Regions from separate parts of the Pseudoalteromonas sp. OF5H-5 genome, predicted to be linked through region 2. Evidence: predicted binding sites of a transcription regulator. Region 2 holds the regulator's gene; each other region holds the start of a gene.
What was found. Region 2 encodes sigma-54, which starts transcription at its own class of promoters, with help from an activator protein. Its sites were predicted from a motif close to GTTGGCACGNNNNTNGNNT; they were not measured.

Region 1 (5,595 bases), on a different contig from region 2:
CATACCATGAACGCCTTGATTATAGGCTTGTCCCAAAAACACTTCGTTTAAATAGGCTTCAAGGATTTCATCTTTGCTGTAACGGAAATCTAAAATCAATGCGATGAATGCTTCATTCACCTTGCGGATTAAGGTGCGATCTCTGGTGAGATAAAAGTTCTTTGCGAGCTGTTGCGTAAGCGTACTGCCACCTTGCACAGTTCGCCCCGCTTTGATGTTGGCATACAGCGCACGCAAAATAGACAGCGCAGAAACACCATGATGTTCGTAAAAGTCTCGATCTTCTACCACCAGCAGTGTTTCTTTTAAAATATTAGGGAATTTATCGAACGGAACAAACTCTCTGTCTTGGCGCGATTCATTGCCGATCCGAGCAATCTGCACCGGCTCTAAGCGAGCGCCGGCTAAGCGCCGACCTTGATTATCAACAATATTGGCAAGCTTTTTACCAGCAAAATTAAGCGTAAAAATACGCGCCACTTCTGGGCCATCGTAGAATTCGAACGCGCGACGATGGATGGTGATTGTGCGACCTTGAACGATATATTGACCGGTACGGCTGATACGATTTACACGAGAATAGTTAAGCCGCTTCAGTTCCCACAGCACTTCATCCTCATTAAGGAATTGATCGGGGAAAAACTGCATCGATCTGGCATAAACCTGAACGGGAAGTTCCCACTTATTGCCCTCAAACTGCCGGCTTATTTTGGCGTCTAAGTAGATGATATAAATTGCAACAAGGAATATCGCCGCAATAGTCCCTTTCCAAAAGAAAGACCACAACGTGCTCAGTACACGGCTTTTAACTCTTTGCATCTTAGAACCGTTTTGCTGGGTATTGTTTTTACGCGAAGTGTTCGCTTTGACGTTTGATTTGTTGGCAGGTTTTCGTTTCTTTTTATCCGTCATGACCCAAGTAAAACTAAAAAATGAATCGCAAGATGGTAGGGTAACCTAAATTAACAACTGCTGAAAGTAGAATAATATATATAAAGAAAAGTGAGCCCTGTTGGACTCACTTTGTTTAGACAACGAGAACTTTACAATATTGACTGAGAGCCAAATTGGTATTATTGTCCGCGAACTGTCACGAACTCGGGATAGGCATCTACGCCGCAATCATGTTGATCCATACCGCTTAGTTCTTCTTCTTCGCCAACGCGGATCCCCATGCTCGCTTTCAATACACTCCAGACAATATAAGAAGCAATGAAAACAAAACCTAAAATAGTGATAAGTCCCACAGCCTGACCTTGGAAAGTAGCGTCTGAGTTTGAAAATGGCACCATCATCACACCTAGCGCACCACATATACCGTGAACAGAGATAGCACCGACAGGATCATCAATTTTTGCCTTATCTAGCGCAACGATACTAAACACCACCAATGCACCGCCTATGGCACCGAGAATAAGCGCTAATACAGGTGTTGGAGAGGCAGGCTCAGCGGTAATAGTCACCAGACCTGCTAGCGCACCATTAAGTACCATAGTTAAATCCGCCTTGCCCCACATTAATTTACACACCAACAGTGCAGCAACCGCACCTGCCGCCGCCGCCGCATTGGTATTTAGCATGATTTGGCTGACCGCGATGGCATTTTCTTTGTCGGCAAGGAACAGTTGAGAGCCACCGTTAAAGCCAAACCATCCCATCCACAAAATAAAGGTGCCTAGTGTCGCCAGTGGCATGTTGGAACCAGGAATTGGGTAAACCTCACCATTTTTGCCATATTTTCCTTTGCGCGCACCAAGTAACAGAACACCCGCTAGTGCCGCAGCAGCACCGGCACCATGCACAATGGCTGAACCGGCAAAGTCAACAAAGCCAAGCTCAGATAAGAAACCACCACCCCACGTCCAATAGCCTTCTAACGGGTAGATAAAACCAGTTAACACCACACAAAATGCTAAAAACGCCCACAATTTCATACGCTCGGCAACAGCGCCAGAGACAATTGACATAGCCGTTGCAACAAATACCACTTGGAAGAAAAAGTCGGATTGCAGTGCATGGTCGGCATCATCAGCAGCACTGCCAATGAGCGCACCGAGACTTGGTAAAACCCCACCTTCGGCATTATCGACATACATGATGTTGTAACCAATAAGCAGATACATAGTACAAGCAATGGCGTACAGTGCGACGTTCTTGGTAAGGATTTCAGTGGTATTTTTTGAGCGTACTAATCCCGCTTCAAGCATAGCGAATCCGGCAGCCATCCACATAACTAAGACACCAGAGATCAAAAAGTAAAAGGTATTTAATGAAAATTTTAGTTCTATTATTGTATTTTCCATTGTTCGGCTCCCCTTAAATGGCTTCTTCATCAAGTTCGCCGGTACGGATCCGAACAACTTGGTCTAAGTCGTAAACAAAGATTTTTCCGTCACCAATTTTTCCAGTGAACGCAGCCTTTGTAACCGTTTCCACAACGCGCTCGGCGTTTTCGCTTAACGTCGCAATTTCTATTTTTATTTTTGGAATGAAATCGACTTGATATTCTGCACCGCGATACAGTTCGGTATGACCGCGCTGACGTCCAAACCCTTTAACGTCAACAACCGTCATGCCTTCAATCCCTAGATCGGCTAACGCTTCACGTACCTCATCAAGCTTAAATGGTTTTATTATTGCACTTATCATTTTCATGCTGAGTCCCCTTAGGACAGTTGATCCTGTTGTATGCAGTAATCCAACCTTTATGCCAAATTTTTTATTCCTTAATTAACAATGAATTAAAGTGGGAGGTGGAATTTCACGCATAAAAAATGCACCATCTAGGTGCATTGATATTAAGCCTGAACTGAGTTGGTGCATAAACACTCAAATAACGAAAAGCTAATGCGCGATAACGCAATTTCGTTGTTTGTCCTTCGCTTTGTAGAGCGCCTTATCTGCCTTGCGCATTACTTCGCTTAAACTCTTTGATTGGCAAGCCGCGAGGCCAATACTGATGGTGCAATAATGCTTACCCTCAGGAATTTTGAATGCTTGCTGTGCAAGGCGCTCTCTAAAGTCTTCTAGCATGTGCTTTGCCATCTTCATATCTGAGCTTGGAATAAGCAAAGCAAACTCTTCCCCACCAATACGTGCGACAATATAGTGACCAAATGCACTACGCAGTAAATCAGCAACTTGTTTAAGTACATCATCACCGCTTTCATGACCATATTGATCATTAATAGACTTAAAGTGATCGAGGTCTAACAATGCCAATATATGCTGGCTCGGTTTGTTCTTGATTAAACGCTCTGCTTGCTGACAAAAATAGCGGCGGTTATAAAGCCCTGTTAAATAGTCTCGATGCGCATATTCTTTGATTTCTGCGATCAAATTGAGCTGTTCCATCGTCTGCATGATACGACAATGAAACTCTTCACTCATAAAAGGTTTTGCCAAAAAGTCATTGGCGCCGTATTTGATAAACTTTGCTGACAAGCCATGACTTCCTGCGCCAGACAGACCAATAATCGCCAACTCATCTCGTCCACGACTATTACGAACGGATTTTACCAACTCAAAGCCATCCATCGTCGGCATCGCAAAGTCCGTCAGCAGTAGCTTAATTTCATGGTCAGATAGCAACATCTCCAATGCCTGTTCGCCATCTTGCGCCTCAAGCACTGTAAATAATTGCTTTTCAAGCATCTGCTTCATTACCGCTCGACTGATCACAGAATCATCGGCGATCAGCGCCTTGCAACCTTGGTTTCTCAATAGTCTAGATGCTAACTTGACCGCGTATAGGTATGAATCGCGGTTATCTTTAATCACATAATCCACCACACCCATTTCAAGCATTTGCTGGCGGCTATATTCATCTATTTTTGAGGTCAACACCACGGTGGGTATTTTGTGGCTAAGCGTGAGCTGCACGACCTCTGCGTCCATCGCATCGGGCAGCGTTAAATCTACCAGCGCCAATGTATATTGGTGCTGTGCTAAGAAGTCCTTACTTTCCTTGAGGGACCAAGCAAAATCGATTTCGACATCTAGATGCTGAGCAGCAAGGTGTCGCAATACCTGTTGTACGACTTTACTGTCTTCAACAATTAAAATTCTTTGCATGGATTGAGATCTCTTAAGTACAACGAGAAGCGCAGTGAAACAAGAATTTAACGAGGCTAAATACTTTATTACTACATAATTAAGTATTAAATATACGCGAATCTTGCACTAAAAAAAACCAAATCGGCTCAAATTCGTTACTTTTCGATAAACGAGGTTACAACAGCCTATTTTTCAAACCTGCCGTTTTTTTTGTTGAGTTTGTCTCAACGGCTTTGAATTTCAGATGAAATACTTCTTTAATGCAGACATACCTAATGCAATACCGAGGAAGCAATGAAAAAACTACTACCACTATTGCTCGTGAGTTGTGCCCTACTCTCAGCACCAAGCATAGCTGAGGAGCACAACCGCGCAATTGAGATAGATCATAAAATAACAACTGAGCATAGAGCCGAAATAAAAGGTGAACGTATTAACTACACCGCGACAACAGGCACGCAGCCGGTGTGGAATGAAAACGGCGACGCAGTTGCAACGTTGCATTACACCTACTACAAGCGCACAAAAATCAAAGATATGAGCAAACGTCCGCTGCTGATCTCATTTAACGGTGGTCCGGGCTCTGCTTCCGTGTGGATGCACATTGCCTATACTGGCCCAAGAGTATTAAAAATTGATGACGAAGGATATCCACTGCAACCTTACGGCTTGAAAGACAACCCATATTCAGTGCTAGATGTTGCCGATATTGTTTATGTAAACCCAGTCAACACAGGTTATTCTCGCGTACTCAAAAATGCTGAAGGTAAATATCCGAGTAAAGCCGAACAAACAAAGATGTTTTTTGGCGTCAACGCGGACGTGAAGTACTTAGCCGAATGGCTCAATACATTTATTCATCGCAATGAGCGTATGCTTTCTCCTAAGTACCTGATTGGTGAGAGCTACGGCACGACTCGAGTGTCAGGTCTTGCGCACGCGATGCAAAACAATCAGTGGCTTTATCTCAATGGCGTGGTGTTGGTATCTCCTACAGAAATCGGCATTAAACGAGAAGGTCCGGTTGAAGTGGCAAACCGTTTACCGTATTACGCTGCCGCCGCTTGGTACCACAAAGCGCTGTCTTCTGAATTGCAAAATAAAGATTTACTCGAAGTACTTGCAGAGGTTGAACAATATACGGTTGATCAGTATCTTCCCGCACTCGCCAAAGGCGCATTTATCAGTGCCCAAGAAAAGCAAAGTGTGACACAGGCCGTTGCTAAATATAGTGGCTTAAGCGAGCGCTTTGTAGCTCAAAACAACCTAGATATTCCTACTGCGGCATTTTGGAAAGAGCTATTGCGTGAGCGTGGCTATACCCTAGGTCGGTTGGACTCACGCTATCTTGGTATTGATAAAAGAGACGCTGGTTCTCGCCCTGATTATTGGCCTGAGCTGACCTCTTGGTTGCACTCATTTACGCCAGCGATTAATCATTACTTCGCTACAGAACTCAACTATAAAACCGATGTAAAATATAATATGTTTGGTTCAGTTCACCCTTGGGATAGCAGCGATAATAATGTCGGTGAACAA
Region 2 (5,595 bases):
TCGATATTCACACCACCCCAATCACGCAAGTAATGACGGCTAAAAGTACGACGGCACGCGCCGATATGCTCGCAGCTGAGGTACTCAATATTATGGAAACCAAACGGATTAACGGCTTGATTGTGGTGAACGAAAACAACATTCCGGTTGGCGCCTTGAATACGCAAGATTTACTTAGAGCGGGGGTGCTGTAATGCAATTTGAAGATTTATATCAGACGATTTCAACTGAAGCTTGGGAAAAAGCAAAACAAATCAAATTATTAATTTGCGATATTGATGGCGTATTCTCAGATGGCCGTATATACCTTGGTAACAATGGTGAAGAACTGAAAGCATTTAATACCAAAGACGGGTTTGGTATTAAGGCCTTGATTGATAGTGGTATCGAAGTCGCCGTTATCACAGGTAGACATTCACAAATAGTTCAGCAACGCATGACTAGTTTAAATGTAACTTATATTTACCAAGGTCAAGAAAACAAGTTAGTGGCATATGATGAACTGAAGACTAAGCTCAACCTTAATGATGACGAAATTGCATATATTGGTGATGATGGCCCAGATCTACCCGTAATGGAACGAGTTGGTTTTGCCGTTGCCGTCAATGATGCACATCCTCTTGTTAAACATATCGCCCATTACACGACCTTGATGCCAGGTGGCTTTGGTGCCGTGAGAGAACTAACTGATCTTCTAATGCTCAGCCAAAATCACTTATTGACTTCCAAAGGATCAAGTACATGACCGTATTACGTGTCATCTTACTCATTGTTTTCGCTTCTTTAATGGTATGGATGTGGTCGCCCATGTTTAATCCATCAGAGGCGGATCCAGCAAACGAAGATGAACCGTTAGCTAAACCCGATTATGTTGCAACCACGCTTCAGCAAACGACCTATAGTGAAAATGGCTTATTAAACTATCAGGTAACTGCTGATAAGATGGAGTTGTATCAAGATCTTGGCTTTAGTCACTTTGAAAAGCCCATTTTCACCTTATATAACGGTGAACAGAATTGGCAAATAAGCGCATTAGAAGCAACCCTATACGAAAACAACACCTTGATATTAGAGGGCAATGTGTTGGCAAAGAATTTAACACCTAACGCCATGATCACGGATATCAATGCCGATAATGTAAGAGTTGAAATTAAGCAAAAATTGATGAAGTCGGAACACCCTGTCGTTATCAACGGTCCTAGTCTTAGGATCACAGGTAAAGGACTGCATGCGGATCTACAAAAGCAAGTGATCGAACTCATCAACCACACAAAGACAATTTATTATGACCAGTAAAATCATTAACAAACTAGTTTTCATCGGCTTGCTTGCAAGTTCTACTCTAGCAATTGCTGCAGAACAAAATGAAGTCATTATTGATGCTGGCCGTCAGCAAGCTCAACTGCAAAGCAACATCGGTATTTTTGAACAGAATGTTGTTATTATTCATGGCAACAGAAAGATAAATGCCGATCGCCTAGAGGTCCACCGTCGCGCGGAACTTGGCATTAACAAGCAACTGCTTGTGGCAACTGGCAGCCCTGCCACTTTTAGCGAACGTCAACCCGATGGCAACTTGCTAGAAGCCAAAGCAAATGAAATCCGTTACGACGTAGCGAAGGGAACCCTAGTGATTTCTGGTGATGCTGAAATCAATCAAACTGGGCAAAAAATCAATGCTCAAGTCATCACCTATGACATTGAAAAGCAATTGATCAGCGCTGAGCGCTCAGACCAAGAAGACTCTCGAGTAAGAACCATCCTTGTTCCTGTTGATGACAAAAAAGACGCTAAAGAGAAAAAAGCGCAGGAAGAAGGTAACAATTAATGAGCGAGCTCAAAGCAACTGGTCTAGCAAAGAGTTATAAGGGTCGTCAGGTCGTCAAAAATGTTGGTTTAAGTGTTCAGGCTGGCAGTATTGTAGGCTTATTAGGACCAAATGGTGCAGGTAAAACCACTACGTTCTACATGATTGTAGGGTTAGTACCAAGCGACAAAGGCTATATTCAGATTGATGACGAAGATATCACTTTGTTACCGATGCACAGCCGTGCACGACTTGGTATTGGCTATCTACCGCAAGAGTCTTCAATCTTTAGAAAACTCACGGTCTATCAAAATTTGATGGCGATTTTAGAAACTCGAAAAGACTTATCTAAAGTTGAAAGAGAAGCTGAACTAAACGAGTTACTGGATGAGTTTAATATTCAACACATTCGCGACTCACAGGGCATGGCATTGTCGGGAGGCGAAAGAAGACGAGTCGAAATTGCTCGTGCTTTAGCCGCAAACCCTAAGTTTATCCTGTTAGATGAACCTTTTGCTGGTGTTGATCCTATTTCGGTGTTAGATATAAAGACAATCATAGAGCACCTAAAAAACCGTGGTATCGGTGTGCTTATCACCGATCATAACGTTAGAGAAACACTGGACGTATGTGAAAAGGCCTACATCGTTTCACATGGTGAGTTAATCGCTGCAGGCACGCCAGAACATGTTTTGGCAGATCAAACCGTAAGAGATGTCTACCTAGGCGAACAATTCAAGCTATAGTTAAGACGTAGTATTAATAACTGTTAAAAAGGATTGTTAGAGATACATGAGGCAATCATTACAGCTGCGCATGGGGCAGCAACTTACAATGACTCCGCAACTGCAACAAGCCATTCGCTTGCTGCAGCTTAGTACATTGGATCTGCAACAAGAAATACAAGAAGCATTAGACAGCAATCCATTGTTGGAAGTGGAAGAAGGTGATAATACTGACGGCGAAAACGCTGACCAACACAGCCAAGAAAAGAGCCGTGCTGACGACAATCAAGATTCAGCCGATGAAACGCAGGTTAGTGACTATGAGATAGACTCAGATACCGCCATGAGCAAAGACACTGTGAGCGATGACCTTGCCATGGATGTCACTTGGGACGAGTATATGAGTGCAGCGCCTGCTGCAAGCTCAGGTCCACTTCCCGATGACGATAATGTTTATCAAGGGGAAACCTCTGAATCTCTCCACGATTATCTCATGTGGCAACTCGAACTGACACCATTTAGTCCAACAGATAGAGCTATTGCGATTGCGATTATTGAAGCGGTCGACCTGTCAGGCATTCTAACACTGTCTTGCGAAGACATTTTAGAAAGCATTAATGACGAGAATAGCGAAGAGCCTATTGAGCTAGATGAAGTCGAAGCCGTACTCAAACGCATTCAGCTTTTTGACCCTGTCGGTATCGCAGCGCGTAGTTTACAAGAATGCTTATGCATTCAGCTAAACCAATTCGCCCCAGATACCCCATGGATTGCCGAAACAAAAATGATCCTGACAGAGCATATCGACTTGCTTGCCAGCCGTGACTATCGAACTTTGGCTAAGAAAACGCGCCTTAAAGAAGCCGATCTCAAAGAGGTCATGACGTTAATACATAGCCTTAACCCAAAGCCTGCGGCAAGCATTATTCATGAAGAGCCTGAATATGTGATCCCTGACGTATCGGTGAAAAAAGTAAAAGGTCGTTGGGTCGTAGAGCTAAATCCTGATGCTATGCCTAAAATAAGAGTAAATGACCATTACGCTGCGATGTCTAGAACGGCGAAATCCAGTACGGATAGTCAGTTTATTCGCTCACATTTACAAGAAGCAAAGTGGTTTATTAAAAGCTTAGAAAGCCGAAATGATACTTTATTAAAAGTTACCAATTGCATTGTGCAACAACAACAGGCATTCTTTGAACATGGCCCCGAAGCAATGCGCCCTATGGTGCTAAATGATGTTGCTGAAATGGTTGAGATGCATGAGTCCACAATTTCCCGTGTGACAACACAAAAATACATGCATACACCTCGGGGAATATTTGAGCTGAAGTATTTCTTCTCTAGCCATGTAAGTACGGAAAATGGAGGTGAGTGCTCTTCTACAGCAATTAGAGCACTTATCAAAAAGCTGATAGCTGCAGAGAATACCGCGAAGCCATTGAGTGACAGCAAAATTGCAGATATCTTAGCTGAGCAAGGAATTAAGGTAGCGAGACGTACGATTGCAAAATATCGTGAATCCCTAGCCATTCCACCGTCAAATCAGCGTAAAAGCTTGATATAAGACGTAAAACCCAAGAAGGAAAAATGCTTATGCAACTAAATCTAACTGGTCGCCATGTAGAAATTACTGACTCATTAAGAGACTATGTCACCAACAAGTTTGCGAAGCTAGAAAGGCACTTTGATCATATCAATAATGTGCATGTGATCCTTGATGTCGAGAAACTAGTACAAAAAGCAGAAGCAACATTACACGTAAACGGCGGCGAGCTATTTGCATCAACAGAGCATCAAGATATGTATGCCGCAATTGATGGCCTTATCGACAAGCTAGATCGTCAAGTTATTAAACACAAAGAGAAGCTCACTCGACACTAAGATGAAATTAAGTGAATTAGTGAACAAGGACTGCAGTAAAGCTGCGGTCCTTTTTAATAGCAAAAAACGTATTTTAGAATACATCAGCGAACTGGCTCATAGCCAAATTCCAAATACCAGTCAGCATGCTATCTTGGACGCCTTAATGGCGCGAGAGAAATTAGGCAGCACAGGGATCGGTAAAGGCATTGCCATTCCCCATGGTCGACTTGAAGGTTTGGATAAAATCCTTGCTATGGTGCTTGTCAGCGAGCAAGGGATCCAGTTTGAAGCCATAGATAAGCAGCCTGTCGATATTTTTGTCGCGTTCATCGTACCTGAAGGTGATAATCAACAACACCTGAAGACCTTAGCGGCGATTGCTGATACACTCAAAGACAAGTCTTTTTGCAAAATGCTTAGGCAAGCAAAAAGTGATGATGAGTTATATGCAGTGATCCAAGGTGAACTTGATGAGTGATGAAGAAAAAGGACTCGAGCTTATCATTATCAGTGGCCGCTCAGGCTCTGGTAAATCTGTAGCGCTTCGAGTATTGGAAGACTTAGGCTACTATTGTGTGGATAACATTCCGGTCAATTTGCTGCCGTCTTTAGTCCGCAGTGTTTCGGACAATTATAATAAAATTGCAGTCAGTATTGATGTTAGAAACTTACCTAAAGAACAGGACGAGTTTAATGACATTCTTGAATACTTACCAGGCTTTGCCAAACCTACCCTGTTTTATTTAGACAGTGACGATCAAACCCTGATAAAGCGCTTCTCAGAAACACGCCGTTTGCACCCTCTTTCACTGCATAATCTTCCATTAGATGTTGCGATAAAGAAAGAACGGGAATTGTTAGACGTGCTGATCACTCGCGCCGATTTTCTCATTGATACTACAGGCCTGAGCGTTCATCAACTTGCAGAAGATATCCGCGAAAAAATCTTAGGTAAAAAAGACAAACAACTCATTATTACCTTTGAATCTTTCGGCTTTAAACACGGCATCCCAAAACAAGCGGATTACGTTTTTGATGCGCGCTTTTTACCCAACCCACATTGGGAGCCTGAGCTTAAGCCGCTAACTGGCTTAGATCAGCCAGTCAAAGACTATTTGTCGAGTCACAGCATCGTGCAAAAGTTTACTTGGCAGATCCAAACCTTCGTACAAACTTGGTTACCACACTTAGAGCGTA
Region 3 (5,595 bases), on a different contig from region 2:
GGAGATGGCACTTTGCACCTAGTCGCCAATGCCATTGCTGAACGGGATAACACGCTTGCGCTGCTGCCAGCGGGGACTGGCAACGATTTTGCTCGGCAGTTTCATTATTCCAAAGCACAGTGGCGAGCAGCTGTATTTGCAGATCAGGTCACAACTATTGATTTGGGTAAAGTGGACGGGCGCTGGTTTGTCAATGTTGCTGGGATTGGCTTTAACGCGCATGTCATGAATAACTTAGGACAAACCAAACGGCTAGGAAAGCTGAGCTATACCTATGCGGGATTAATGTCGCTATTTACTGCCAAACTCATTCGCTATCACAGCAATACGTGGCCTGAGCAGGGTATGATGTTGTTACTTGCGAATGGCAAACACTTTGGGGCAGGGTTAACTCCTGCTCCTATGGCTTGCCTTGATGACGGTCAGCTGGAGCTACTATGGTTCACGCCGCAAACGCATTGGCAGCGGATGGTATTGTTTGTCAATATGCTACTTAAACGCCATATGGGTACAAGAAATGTGCACCACGGCCGCATTGCAGAGCTTTATATCGCACAAGAGGGGTATGACATTGAGGCTGATGGCGAGATTGTTGGGCGCACGCCTGCGACGATAACTTGCTGTCGCCGAGCTCTGAACATAAAAAAAGCGCCATTATAAAATGGCGCTGAAAAGTAAGAAGCTAAAGCATTGGTAAGACTTCAACTTCTAACTGGGGACCGAATGGACAACCAAGCGTAGATGCGATCTAAAGGCGTGAGTACAATCGCATTACCTAGGATGACCAAAATAAATCCAATAAAGGTGTTTTGCTGCCACTCAAAGCCTTCAAATAAGGTACTCAAGGCCACGGCAACAAAAGGAAATAACACTATCAAATAACTCGCTTTCTCAGGCCCAATATTCTTGAGTAGTGAGAAATAACAACCAAAGGCAATGACGGTGCCAAACACGCTAAGGTAAATCAGAGACCACCAATATGATGCCGGCGCTTGGTTGATAAACTGATGTTCACTAAAGGCGACATAGGTTGCTAACATGACAGCGCTGTAAAGCATGCCCCACGCATTTCCCGCCATAACATCAATTTGCTGATTAGAATTGCGTACGCTCACCATATTACCGAGTGACGCGACCACCGTTCCTAATAGAGCTAATGATAATCCCAAGAAGGCCTCGCTTTGCAAATCAAATGCGACCAAGTCGTGCCAAAACAAGCTGACTATCCCAAGCGTGCCCAGTGATGCACCAAAGTAAATTCGCTTTGCAATAGGTTTGGCAAAAAACAACTTAGTGTTGACGATGTTAACGACCAATAATAATGAAAATGCAATTGATGCCATCGCTGACGTTAAATGTGCCTGAGCCCAATATAAGAAGAGATAGTTAGCACCAAAATTACACAGCGCTAAGAGGATGAAAAAGCCGTGATCTCGGCGAGAAAATCGCATTGGCACACGCTTATAGATGACAAACGCCCACATACAAACCGCGGCGAGGCCAAAGCGGTAAAACAGCGACACAAACTCGTTGATGCTGCCAAGTTGGTATTCAATGGCAAGCCATGTTGATCCCCAAATCAACACAGTGATGGCGTAAAGAAATAGATTTTTCATGATCGGCTCTAGATTCAAACAGCAGTGGAAGTCTGTAGTTTACGCTGTTATTCTGTATAAGCTATATACAGAATTTGCTAATTTATACCTATACAGATTATTGCTTATGAGTACCGTTATTCAACGCCAACATTCCGCCTTTCTCTATCAGCAGGTGATCCAAATGATCTTGTCGATGGCAGAACAAGAGTCCATTTTACCGGGCGAAAAGCTTCCCTCATTGCGTGTTATGGCACAAAACTTAAATGTCAGTATCCCAACGGTAAAGCAGGCTTATCAAGCACTTGAAGATCTGGGAAAAGTCACTGCCAAAGAGAAGTCCGGCTACTTTTTATGTCACAGAACTTCGCACAACGACTCACCGAAGCGTGCACGATTGCCCGCCAAACCTGTGGTGGTGAACAAGCAGGCGTTGATTGAACAAGTGTATAAGGGGATCCATCAGCCACATGCAATCCCCTTAGGTATCGCCAACCCCATCGCCATTGCTGGTACTGAGCAGGTTCTTGCCAAAATTATGCGCCGCGCAATGAAAGAAGCAGGGAACGAACTCATTAATTATGGCCCTATGGACGGTTTAGATAGCTTAAAAAAGCAAATCGTGCGGCGTTATTTGGATATGGGTTTAGCAATAGACATGGATGAAGTGGTGATCACCAATGGCGCGCAAGAAGCATTGGCGATTGCGTTACAAGCGGTAACCAAGCCCGGAGACGTGATAGCGATTGAATCTCCCTGTTATTTTGGCATTGTTGAACTGGCTGAAAACTTAGGGTTAAAGGCCATTGAAATACCTGTTTGCCCAGATGATGGCATTTGGCTGAGCGACCTTGAACGGGCACTTGAAAAGCATGATATTCGAGCGTGTGTGTTTTCTACCAGTATTAGTAACCCGCTTGGTAGTTTTATGCCTGATACGAGACGTGCGCAGCTGGTGGCGCTATTAGAGCAACGTGACGTGGTGTTGATAGAAGACGATGTGTATGGCGATTTATATTTTACCGAGCAGCGTGGCATTCCGGCACAAGCATTTAGCCAAAAGGGCTTAGTGATCACATGTGCGTCATTTTCAAAAACCGCAGCGCCTAGCTATCGGGTGGGTTGGATGGTCGCCAGTCAATTTAGTGCAAAAGCAAAGCGCATAAAACGTGCGTTGAGTTGCTCATCATCTTTAATGAATCAATGGGCACTAGCGGATTTTCTCAGCTCCGGAGGCTACGAGCGCCATTTAAAGTTGGTCCGTAAACGGTTAATTGAGAATCGAGACCGTATGATCCAAGCGGTGAATGTTGCATTTGGTAGTGAGGTAAGAGTCAGTCGCCCGCAAGGCGGTTGTGTGCTGTGGTTAGACTTAGGTAAGCACGTCGATGGTGCCTTGTTGTTCCAAAAAGCCCTGGAGTGTGGGATCAGTATTACGCCTGGTACGCTATTTAGTGCCAGCAAAAAGTATCAAAATTGTATACGTATCAGTTATGGCTTGCCGTGGGATGCGTCGGTAGAGCAAGCGATTAAAACGCTGGGGGAGCTGGCTGATGCACAAAGGAAAGGGTTGGCATAACGTACCCTTAATTAAATGTAAGTTATGCCAACGTCAGATTATTTAAATTTAAACAGTTGGTACTCTGACATGGCGGGGATAGACTTTGCGACAATGGCTTCGTTTTTCGCGATTTGTTCAAAGTCGCCACACAGTGCGTCGGCTTTTTTCTCAATAGATTCTGCCTGTTGTTCAACTTTGGTTTCGATTTGTGTTGCGAAGTTTTCCATACGTTGTTCAAAGCTGCTCATATCACCGTTTGCATCTGACATTTCGTTGCCAATCGCAACCAGTAAGCTACCTATCGATTGCATCATGGCACCTTGTACTGCGGTCTCGATTTTTTCTTCAAACTGATTATCAAAATTTTGGCCAAACTCATCAAAGGTTTGCTTGCCCATCACAAACGCACCTTGCTGATAAAACGTATTTTGCACTTCTGTTTCAAGATCATCGATCACAGCATGGATGCTATCTAAACTGGTTAAATTAAAGGTGTGTGCCACTTCATTAAGGGCGACGCCCGCTAGTTTTATGCCTTCAAAAGCAATATCAGCCACTTGTGGTAGGCGGCCTCTTAGTTCATCACCATATTGCGTGAGCATCGTTTTTTGCTGTGTATTAAGTGCGATGCGCTCGCCATTGAGTGTCAGCTCGCCAAGGTTGTTGATCTCAGCTGTTTTGTTTTTGGCCGTTGTGATCACCAAGTTATCAGGTGTGATCCTAACGTCATTCTGAAATTCTACTTCACAATTGTCACCGCTAAATGTGATGTTATTTTTTTCGTGTGCAGCGACGGTGGTTGTCATCATTGTTGCTGCTGTTAGTAGTAAAATTTTATTCATGGTCGATCCTTATTGGCTCAGTTTCATGATTGTTGTTACAAGAACAGTGCCAAGTATAAACCCAAGTAAAATCAATATATTGTGTTATATTGTTGAAAGTTAATGTGCTCTAAAAGTGATGAAATTGACTAAAATATAGTTGTTTTTGTCAAAATGAATTAGGCGATAAAAAATTTTTATTGTAAGGATAAGAAACTCTCACTTTTCAGAATGACAATTTAGCGCTAAATAGTGATCTTGAGAGACGGCTCTCATTTTATTAATGACTATTTTATTTTGGAGTTAGTTGTGGGTAAGACATTCTCTTACGATGCGCTTGATGATGATTTTGCAGACGATGAATTTGAAAAGTTGGGTCGTAACCAACATGACAAGCAAAAGCGTAAAGTCAAAAGAAAGCTAGACGACTACTTAGAGCAAAAACGCCTACGTAGAAATCTAGGCGATGATGATTTCGACTATATTGATGACTGATCATTAAACGTTATCTACGAGTCTAGCACTGACAGTAATTCAATTTGGCTGTGTGATTAAGCAGGGCTGTGGGTTACTCAATGCGATGTCTGAGTTATTGTGTCGTTGGTGATAGCCAAGCAAGTGACGAGATATTCAGATAGTAAGCAGCCGCAAATATGCGGCTGTTTTGTTTTGATTAATCTTTAAAAGATTTATGGCAGTCTTTACAGCCTTTTGCCCAATCTTTAAATGCAGAAGCAATCAGCTTTTTGTCGCCAGAGTCAGCTGCAACAGCCAGTGCTTGAGCATACTCGGCAAATTGCTTGGCTTTACCATCGAACTCAGCTCTGTTTGACCAAACGGCTGGTAGGGCATCAGTATTGCCTTTGTCAGAACCGTCGATAAATGCTTCCCAAGGCATTTGCGATAATTGCGCAGCATTGTGAGCACGTTGTTTAAATACTTCGGCATCAAATGGTACTTTGCCTTTTAGCATGTCGCCCATATTGCCAATTTGGAAACGGATCAATTGGAAAGACGCTTTGCGGTATTCAATTGCATCATCAGCCGATTCAAACATAGTGTTAGCTTGCGCTGTTGCTGCAAGACAGCTAAATAGTGTGACGGTAAGTAGTTTCTTCATAGTAAACCCCTAATATTTTTCCCTATTTTCAATGTAAATTACAAATATAATCAAACAATTGCGATAAGTGCCCTGTGACGGAGGCAACTAGTTTTAAATAATCAACTCTCGATGTCTTTGAATATCATGCCCCTGCGCATACTGCGGGTGGCTAAAAAGATTTCTCCAAGCAAAGAGACAAACGCGCCAATAAGCAGCACCATAGCCGCGATAAAACAAGACGATAAAGTAATACCCAATGGCATACTGTACAAGTGGGACATGAACAGCAGCATAACCACTGCACACACAAGCAACGCACTGAGTACACTCATGCTAAATGCAACGTGAATAAAACGAGACCGTTTTAACAGTGCGCGCATTTCACGGCTAAAGTGCATTTTGAGTTCTTCATCTTGCGTGGTATTGATCTTGCGATCGAGTAAACGCGCCCTATCCGTGATCCGTGCTAAGCGGTTTGATAGTACCCCTAAGGTCGCAGCAATACCCGTAATTAAA
Region 4 (5,595 bases), on a different contig from region 2:
TGAAAGCTTTATCCATGAGCTTCATGCATTTGGGATCCCTGTTGTGGACTTTAAAACAACAGACTATATCCGGGTGACACCTGAAGGCGATTTCATTTTTAGCCGTGACTTTTTAGAGCTATCTGACGACCATCCTTTTTTGTATGTGCTAGGTGGTACTTTGGTGAATCATCAGGGCGGGGTTATGGTTAATGCCAGAGTGGTTGGGCTTAGAAGTAAAAGTGTCGTGGGTTCTGCTCAAGGCTTTTTACCGCAAAACGTAGTTAACGCCCTACAAGATGGTGCGGCATACGATGGCATTCGTATAGAGCGTGCGAACTAATTCGGAGGCGATGATGAAAAATGTAGTGCTATTCGCGACGACACTTGCATTACTCGGTGGCTGCGAAATGACAAAACAAACGGCTTCCGAACCTACAGAAACGCAGCAATCCGACATGGAAATATTGTATGCCATGATGGAAGAGCAAGAGCGTAATGAAGATTCACAAGCCTCGGTATTGCAAGATATTGGTTTCGTTAGCTATCGTCATCGCAAAGAAATTGCTAACTACGCCAATCAAATTGCGTTGGAACTGTCAGATACTGTATTAGGGCAAAAGCCTGAGTCGATAGCGGTAGCCAGTTTTGTCAACTTTAATGAATCATTAAGGGATACAAACCAGCTAGGAAACCAATTGGCTGAGTCCTTAATGCATCAAATGCAAAAGCTGGGTTATCAAGCGTTAGACTTTAAAGCATTGGGGAAAATTGAAGTGACATCCAGTGGTGACTTGACTTTTTCGCGTAAAGCAAGCCGCTTGAAAAACACGCAATCTCCCAGCCATTTGCTCACAGGCACTATGGTTTACCGTCCACGAGGCGTGGAGGTAAATGCAAGATTGTTAGAGTTTAACACTAACTTAGTGATCGCAAGCACGGTGGTGACCATCCCGTATTTTATCCTTGATGATCAGGCAACCGCTGCAAGGTAGTACTTCAAATAGCGGTTTTTAGAAGAAAATACCGTTTAGGTTTTATTAAACGAAGAACTATCCTACTTCTTATTCACACCTCAAGTGAAGTAACTGATAGCGCAGTAGTGGGTCTTAACTGCTGCGTATTCACCTACTGAGCCAGCTCATTTATTACCGCGAATAAATTGACTATTAACCTTTAAAAGTTCATTAAGATCAGTATACTAAAGCGAAGTCACTGAGATGCAGTACAACAGAGAATCAACAATTCTCGACTTTCATTGGTATTAAGTACCGCAGATCCCGCTAGTGAAGGTCAAAAAAGGCGATTGTTATCTGACTTTAGAGATTGTCCCCATAGTTTAATGGATAAAACAAGGCCCTCCTAAGGCTTAGATGTAGGTTCGATTCCTACTGGGGACGCCATTGGTATCACTTTTGCGTGGAATTACCAAAGTAAATGGGCGGCGGAAGCATGATGTAGAGTGTGTAAAGTCGTCGAAAATCTTGTCTGCGTCATAGTAGTCTTAACCTTACAGTTCAAACTCATTTTCATTTTCTATTTGAATTTCAACCAAATCATTAATTTGCACATTGTGAAGTGGGCGATTACTGATATTTACCGCAATGGCGTTTTGCGCATTCACCTGGATCACTTGCAGTTTATTAATGGTTTTAATTTGATGCATAAATATTTTACCATCGACATTAGTCAGCGGATTACTATGCGCTACGTTAAGGATCTGGCCATTCTCTAAGCCATGCATGCGGCCCAAATTAATAACGACTTGTTCATCATCGATATGTAGGATTTTGCCGTTGGTTGGTAAGCAGGCCACCGCTGCGTTTAAATCAGTTGCGATTTGTATCAGCGTGGTTTGGATCTCATCAGCATAATCTGTCTGCCAAAAGCGCTCACTGTACACATCAATTAATTTGGTCTTCTTAAACGGCCACACGCCTTGAGTGGCATATTGCTTTTGCCACACCCTTTCATGAGAAAGTGCATCAAACAGCGCAAAGTCTACCTTGAAGCTTCTTAAATATTTATCACTTTGCCAAAATGCGAAGTCGCTATTAAGTTTATCGACACCTGCAATATCAGTAATTTGACTCAGTAATACAAATTGGCTGTTCGTATTTGCCGTAATGGTCTCGATTAGCTGTTCATTATAATCAAACCGCTGGCTGAAAAAGCGGTTAACATCTATGGTCTGTGCGAAATAAGGAACAGGTTCTAAGCTCAACTTTTGTTCAGACATTGTCTGGTATAGGCGCTCGCTCACCGCTTTATTTATGTCAAAAATTTGACCTAGTGTTGCTTGGTGTTTATTTTTTAACTGACTTTGTGTGACTGCAACCTGTTTGTCGTAAGCACTAGTAGGGCACTGAGCACTCTGTGGGGTAATATCGATATGTAATGTCACCTGCCATGAGTCACCAACTTTTGCTTCAGCAATTACGTTGGCACTTTGGATTTCAGCATTTGAGCGGATCTTAAGTTGATCTTGGGTGAGTACACCATCGGTGACGGTTTGCACACTACTCACCGAAGCGCCAGAAAACAGCAAAGCTTGTGTGATGGCGTCATTTACCGCCTTTCTTTTGGCTTTTTGATGGTCGCCATTTTTAACGTCAGCTATGCCGGTAACTTCAAACCATTCAGCATAAGCTGGATGAACCAAGGTGATACACAACAGTGATAGACTGGTCGCGAATTGCTTTTTCATGTTTAAATGCCCAGATCAAAAACTACTCTTCAACTCAGCAATACCTGTGCCAAATTTTGGCAAGGTTCGTGCATAATCATACATTATGAAAGTTAATTTTATTTCTTGCCAATACTCAATGAAACCACAACAACCCTTGCGAGACCAAGATGTTGGGGAAGTGCTTAATTTTGATTGGTATATATTGTAGCGGAGTGGGGTGAAATGCGTATCACTAATTCTATCAGTTCAGTTGTTATGGTTTGTTCGCTAGCAGGGCTCAGCGGCTGTTCAAGCCTCGTTGATAAGCATATTGAATATGAAACAGTGCAACCGGAAACTTTTCCTGTTTTACGGGCTGTGGGGTACGCTCCTTTGAGTGCTCAGCCGGGTAATACTGCGGGTGAGAAGCAGCTAATGGCAATTAAAGTGTCAAAATTAGAAGCGTATCGTGAATTGGCTGAGCAACTGTATGGCCAGAATTTGACATCCACTATTACGGTAAAAGGAGCGGTTGCGCAAAACGACGGTCTTAAGAGCCAAGTAAATGGACTTGTTCGTGGGGCTAAGGTGCTGAAAAGTTACGCAGTTGGTGATACTTACGCGACGGAGTTAGAGCTTGATATGAAACGCGTTTATGATTTGTATATTACTCAAGTCAAGCCGCAGAAAATTAAGAAGATATCTTATAGCTTTAAGTAAGCACTCATCATATATCGCTTACTTAATGCGCTTCACTTCGATTGTTCTTCAATACTAAAATACGACAGGCGTGGCTACGCCTTTAGGTTACGTACCAATTCACTGTCGCTACTTTTCACGCTGCCATCTTGACCATATGTAATTGAAGTTGGTGCTCCAATTAAGATCCCTTTTAGTTCACGTGTGCTTACATTAGCCTGATGAGCCGTTTTAGCATTGATTTCATTTTTGGTTTGGCACTCACTGAGTAGTGCTCGCACTTTAGCAACGAGCGGGGCTACTTCACTGCTTTCAAAGACGTGAGACTCAGTTTTTGACAATTCATTGTCGAGCTTTTGCAGTTTTGAAATGAGAGTTAGCTTTTCACGAGCGATTTCTTTTAAGTTGTCGCCACGCCGAGACGCGAGCTCGTCAAGCTCACGAGCCAGAAGCTGGGTCATCGCTTCTAGCGTCGAGATTTGTTCTGAAAGTTTGTGGTGGCAGAGCCGAACCAAATCATCCATATATTTCGAACTCAAATGCAGCTATGTTTTTGGCTAGTTTTTCCGCGTCAACTTGATACTTGCCTTCTGCAATCGCTTTTTTCAGTTCTTCGACTTTCTTGTCGTCAAAGCCTGATGACTGCTGCGCTTTTTCGTTGACCGTTTTCAGCTGTTGCGCTTGTGGAGTCAGGCTCACTGAATCCGCAGCTGCTTTCGGTGTAGCCGGTGATTTAACTGACGCACTATTAGCATCATTTCTTTGCAATTCAGCCTTCTGTTGCTTAACATTATTAGCAACGGATGTAGACTGATTCTGACCGTTAACTTGATTAACCATGATTGTAGACCCAATAAAATTATACTCTCAGCCTTGTTATCGGCGTTTAATAGTATTACTTTAGCAAATTTTTTATAAATTCACCTCTACTGTTTCCACTTCTATTACTCTAGCACGTAAGGTTTTGCCAGAGCGAGCGTTTTTAATATTAATAAGTTCACCACGGTTGCCATCTTGCTGCGCTTCTCCTTGAGTTTTGATCACAAGCCCACCTGATTTAGCAATAATCGTCACCGTATCGCCTTTGCAGACCATACAAATATGAGCCTGAGTAAAGGCTTGACCTTCTCTGATATTACGTTTGCTTCTACTGCCTATTAGTATCGACTTATCTTCTATATAGGAAACTCTACGAAAACGTTTCGGCTGATACTCTATTTTCACATCGTCGTCCTGAATAACACGGCCTTTTTCTAACATGGTCGCGCTAACTAAAATAGGGAAGAGGTGATCGATACGCACGTGGACGTATTGAGTCCAGCTGAGGGTATCGTTGCATCTAATTTGTACTGTCACTTGAGTGTCAAAAGGCGGAGTCATTGCTGTACTATATTGCAACGGCGATTGACAATCCCTTGCTGGAATTCTTGAATCAAGTGGTATAGCAGTTAGTGATAGCTGGCTGTCGGGATCTTGCTCTACATTTGGTTCAACAAATTCTATTGCGCTTTGTTCTAAAGTTTTGTTGTCATATTGCTGACAATAACCATAGTCAACGCCTATAAAATAAGCGAACAAACAAAAAAACTGAATGTAATGGGTTTTTTTTAACAAACTCATGATGTTTCGACTATGCTTATGGGGTGAAACAAGGTATAAAGATTCTGCTTTAATAACTGCACCTAATCAAGGGTGGTAAACCATATCAGAGTCGAAGCAAAGATCGTTCCGATTAGCGGTTTATACAGTAGGAGATTGAAATGGCAGGTATTTTAGACTCGGTTAACCAACGTACACAGCTGGTTGGACAAAACCGTCTCGAGCTATTACTTTTTCGACTTCAAGGTCGACAGCGCTTCGGCATTAACGTTTTCAAAGTCCGAGAAGTGCTTCAATGTCCAGCATTGACAAGCATGCCCAAGTCAAACCCTTTGATTCGAGGGGTTGCTCATATTCGAGGCCAAACAATATCCGTAATTGACATGTCACTTGCGGTTGGTGGGCCTCCTATTCAAGATATTCGCAATTGTTTTATTGTAATTGCGGAATACAACCGTTCAGTTCAAGGCTTTTTAGTCAGTGCGGTAGAACGCATTGTGAATATGAACTGGGAAAAAATAATGCCCCCGCCATCTGGGGCAGGCCGTTATTCCTATTTGACAGCGGTTACAGAAATTGAAAACGAGCTAGTTGAAATATTAGACGTAGAAAAGATCCTCAATGAAATTTGCCCGATCAACACGGAAGTC

Region 1: L1271_RS00400 (P-II family nitrogen regulator) is a predicted target of sigma-54. The motif match lies at 2,697-2,715, and genes of this name have one in related genera.
Region 3: L1271_RS21655 (YggN family protein) is a predicted target of sigma-54. The motif match lies at 4,034-4,052, and genes of this name have one in related genera.
Region 4: L1271_RS13885 (LPP20 family lipoprotein) is a predicted target of sigma-54. The motif match lies at 2,742-2,760, and genes of this name have one in related genera.

What each region holds. Positions count from the first base shown of each region.
Region 1 covers NZ_JAKGBF010000001.1:85,712-91,306, reverse strand. Annotated here, with positions in the region: gene mrcB (penicillin-binding protein 1B) at 1-912, opposite strand, end outside; gene L1271_RS00405 (ammonium transporter) at 1,074-2,303, opposite strand; gene L1271_RS00400 (P-II family nitrogen regulator) at 2,317-2,655, opposite strand; gene L1271_RS00395 (GGDEF domain-containing response regulator) at 2,845-4,074, opposite strand; gene L1271_RS00390 (S10 family peptidase) at 4,351-5,595, shown strand, end outside.
Region 2 covers NZ_JAKGBF010000002.1:43,033-48,627, reverse strand. Annotated here, with positions in the region: gene L1271_RS03095 (KpsF/GutQ family sugar-phosphate isomerase) at 1-194, shown strand, start outside; gene kdsC (3-deoxy-manno-octulosonate-8-phosphatase KdsC) at 194-745, shown strand; gene lptC (LPS export ABC transporter periplasmic protein LptC) at 742-1,296, shown strand; gene lptA (lipopolysaccharide transport periplasmic protein LptA) at 1,286-1,828, shown strand; gene lptB (LPS export ABC transporter ATP-binding protein) at 1,828-2,553, shown strand; gene L1271_RS03070 (RNA polymerase factor sigma-54) at 2,600-4,099, shown strand; gene hpf (ribosome hibernation promoting factor) at 4,129-4,416, shown strand; gene ptsN (PTS IIA-like nitrogen regulatory protein PtsN) at 4,418-4,876, shown strand; gene rapZ (RNase adapter RapZ) at 4,869-5,595, shown strand, end outside.
Region 3 covers NZ_JAKGBF010000021.1:11,732-17,326, forward strand. Annotated here, with positions in the region: gene L1271_RS21640 (diacylglycerol/lipid kinase family protein) at 1-660, shown strand, start outside; gene L1271_RS21645 (DMT family transporter) at 702-1,616, opposite strand; gene L1271_RS21650 (aminotransferase-like domain-containing protein) at 1,615-3,174, shown strand; gene L1271_RS21655 (YggN family protein) at 3,213-3,998, opposite strand; gene L1271_RS21660 (PA3496 family putative envelope integrity protein) at 4,287-4,472, shown strand; gene L1271_RS21665 (c-type cytochrome) at 4,651-5,097, opposite strand; gene L1271_RS21670 (DUF2721 domain-containing protein) at 5,199-5,595, opposite strand, start outside.
Region 4 covers NZ_JAKGBF010000008.1:223,050-228,644, reverse strand. Annotated here, with positions in the region: gene L1271_RS13905 (FlgO family outer membrane protein) at 1-322, shown strand, start outside; gene L1271_RS13900 (FlgO family outer membrane protein) at 333-974, shown strand; tRNA gene L1271_RS13895 (tRNA-Arg) at 1,308-1,382, shown strand; gene L1271_RS13890 (flagellar assembly protein T N-terminal domain-containing protein) at 1,490-2,686, opposite strand; gene L1271_RS13885 (LPP20 family lipoprotein) at 2,891-3,367, shown strand; gene flgN (flagellar protein FlgN) at 3,442-3,870, opposite strand; gene flgM (flagellar biosynthesis anti-sigma factor FlgM) at 3,863-4,186, opposite strand; gene flgA (flagellar basal body P-ring formation chaperone FlgA) at 4,259-4,966, opposite strand; gene L1271_RS13865 (chemotaxis protein CheV) at 5,107-5,595, shown strand, end outside.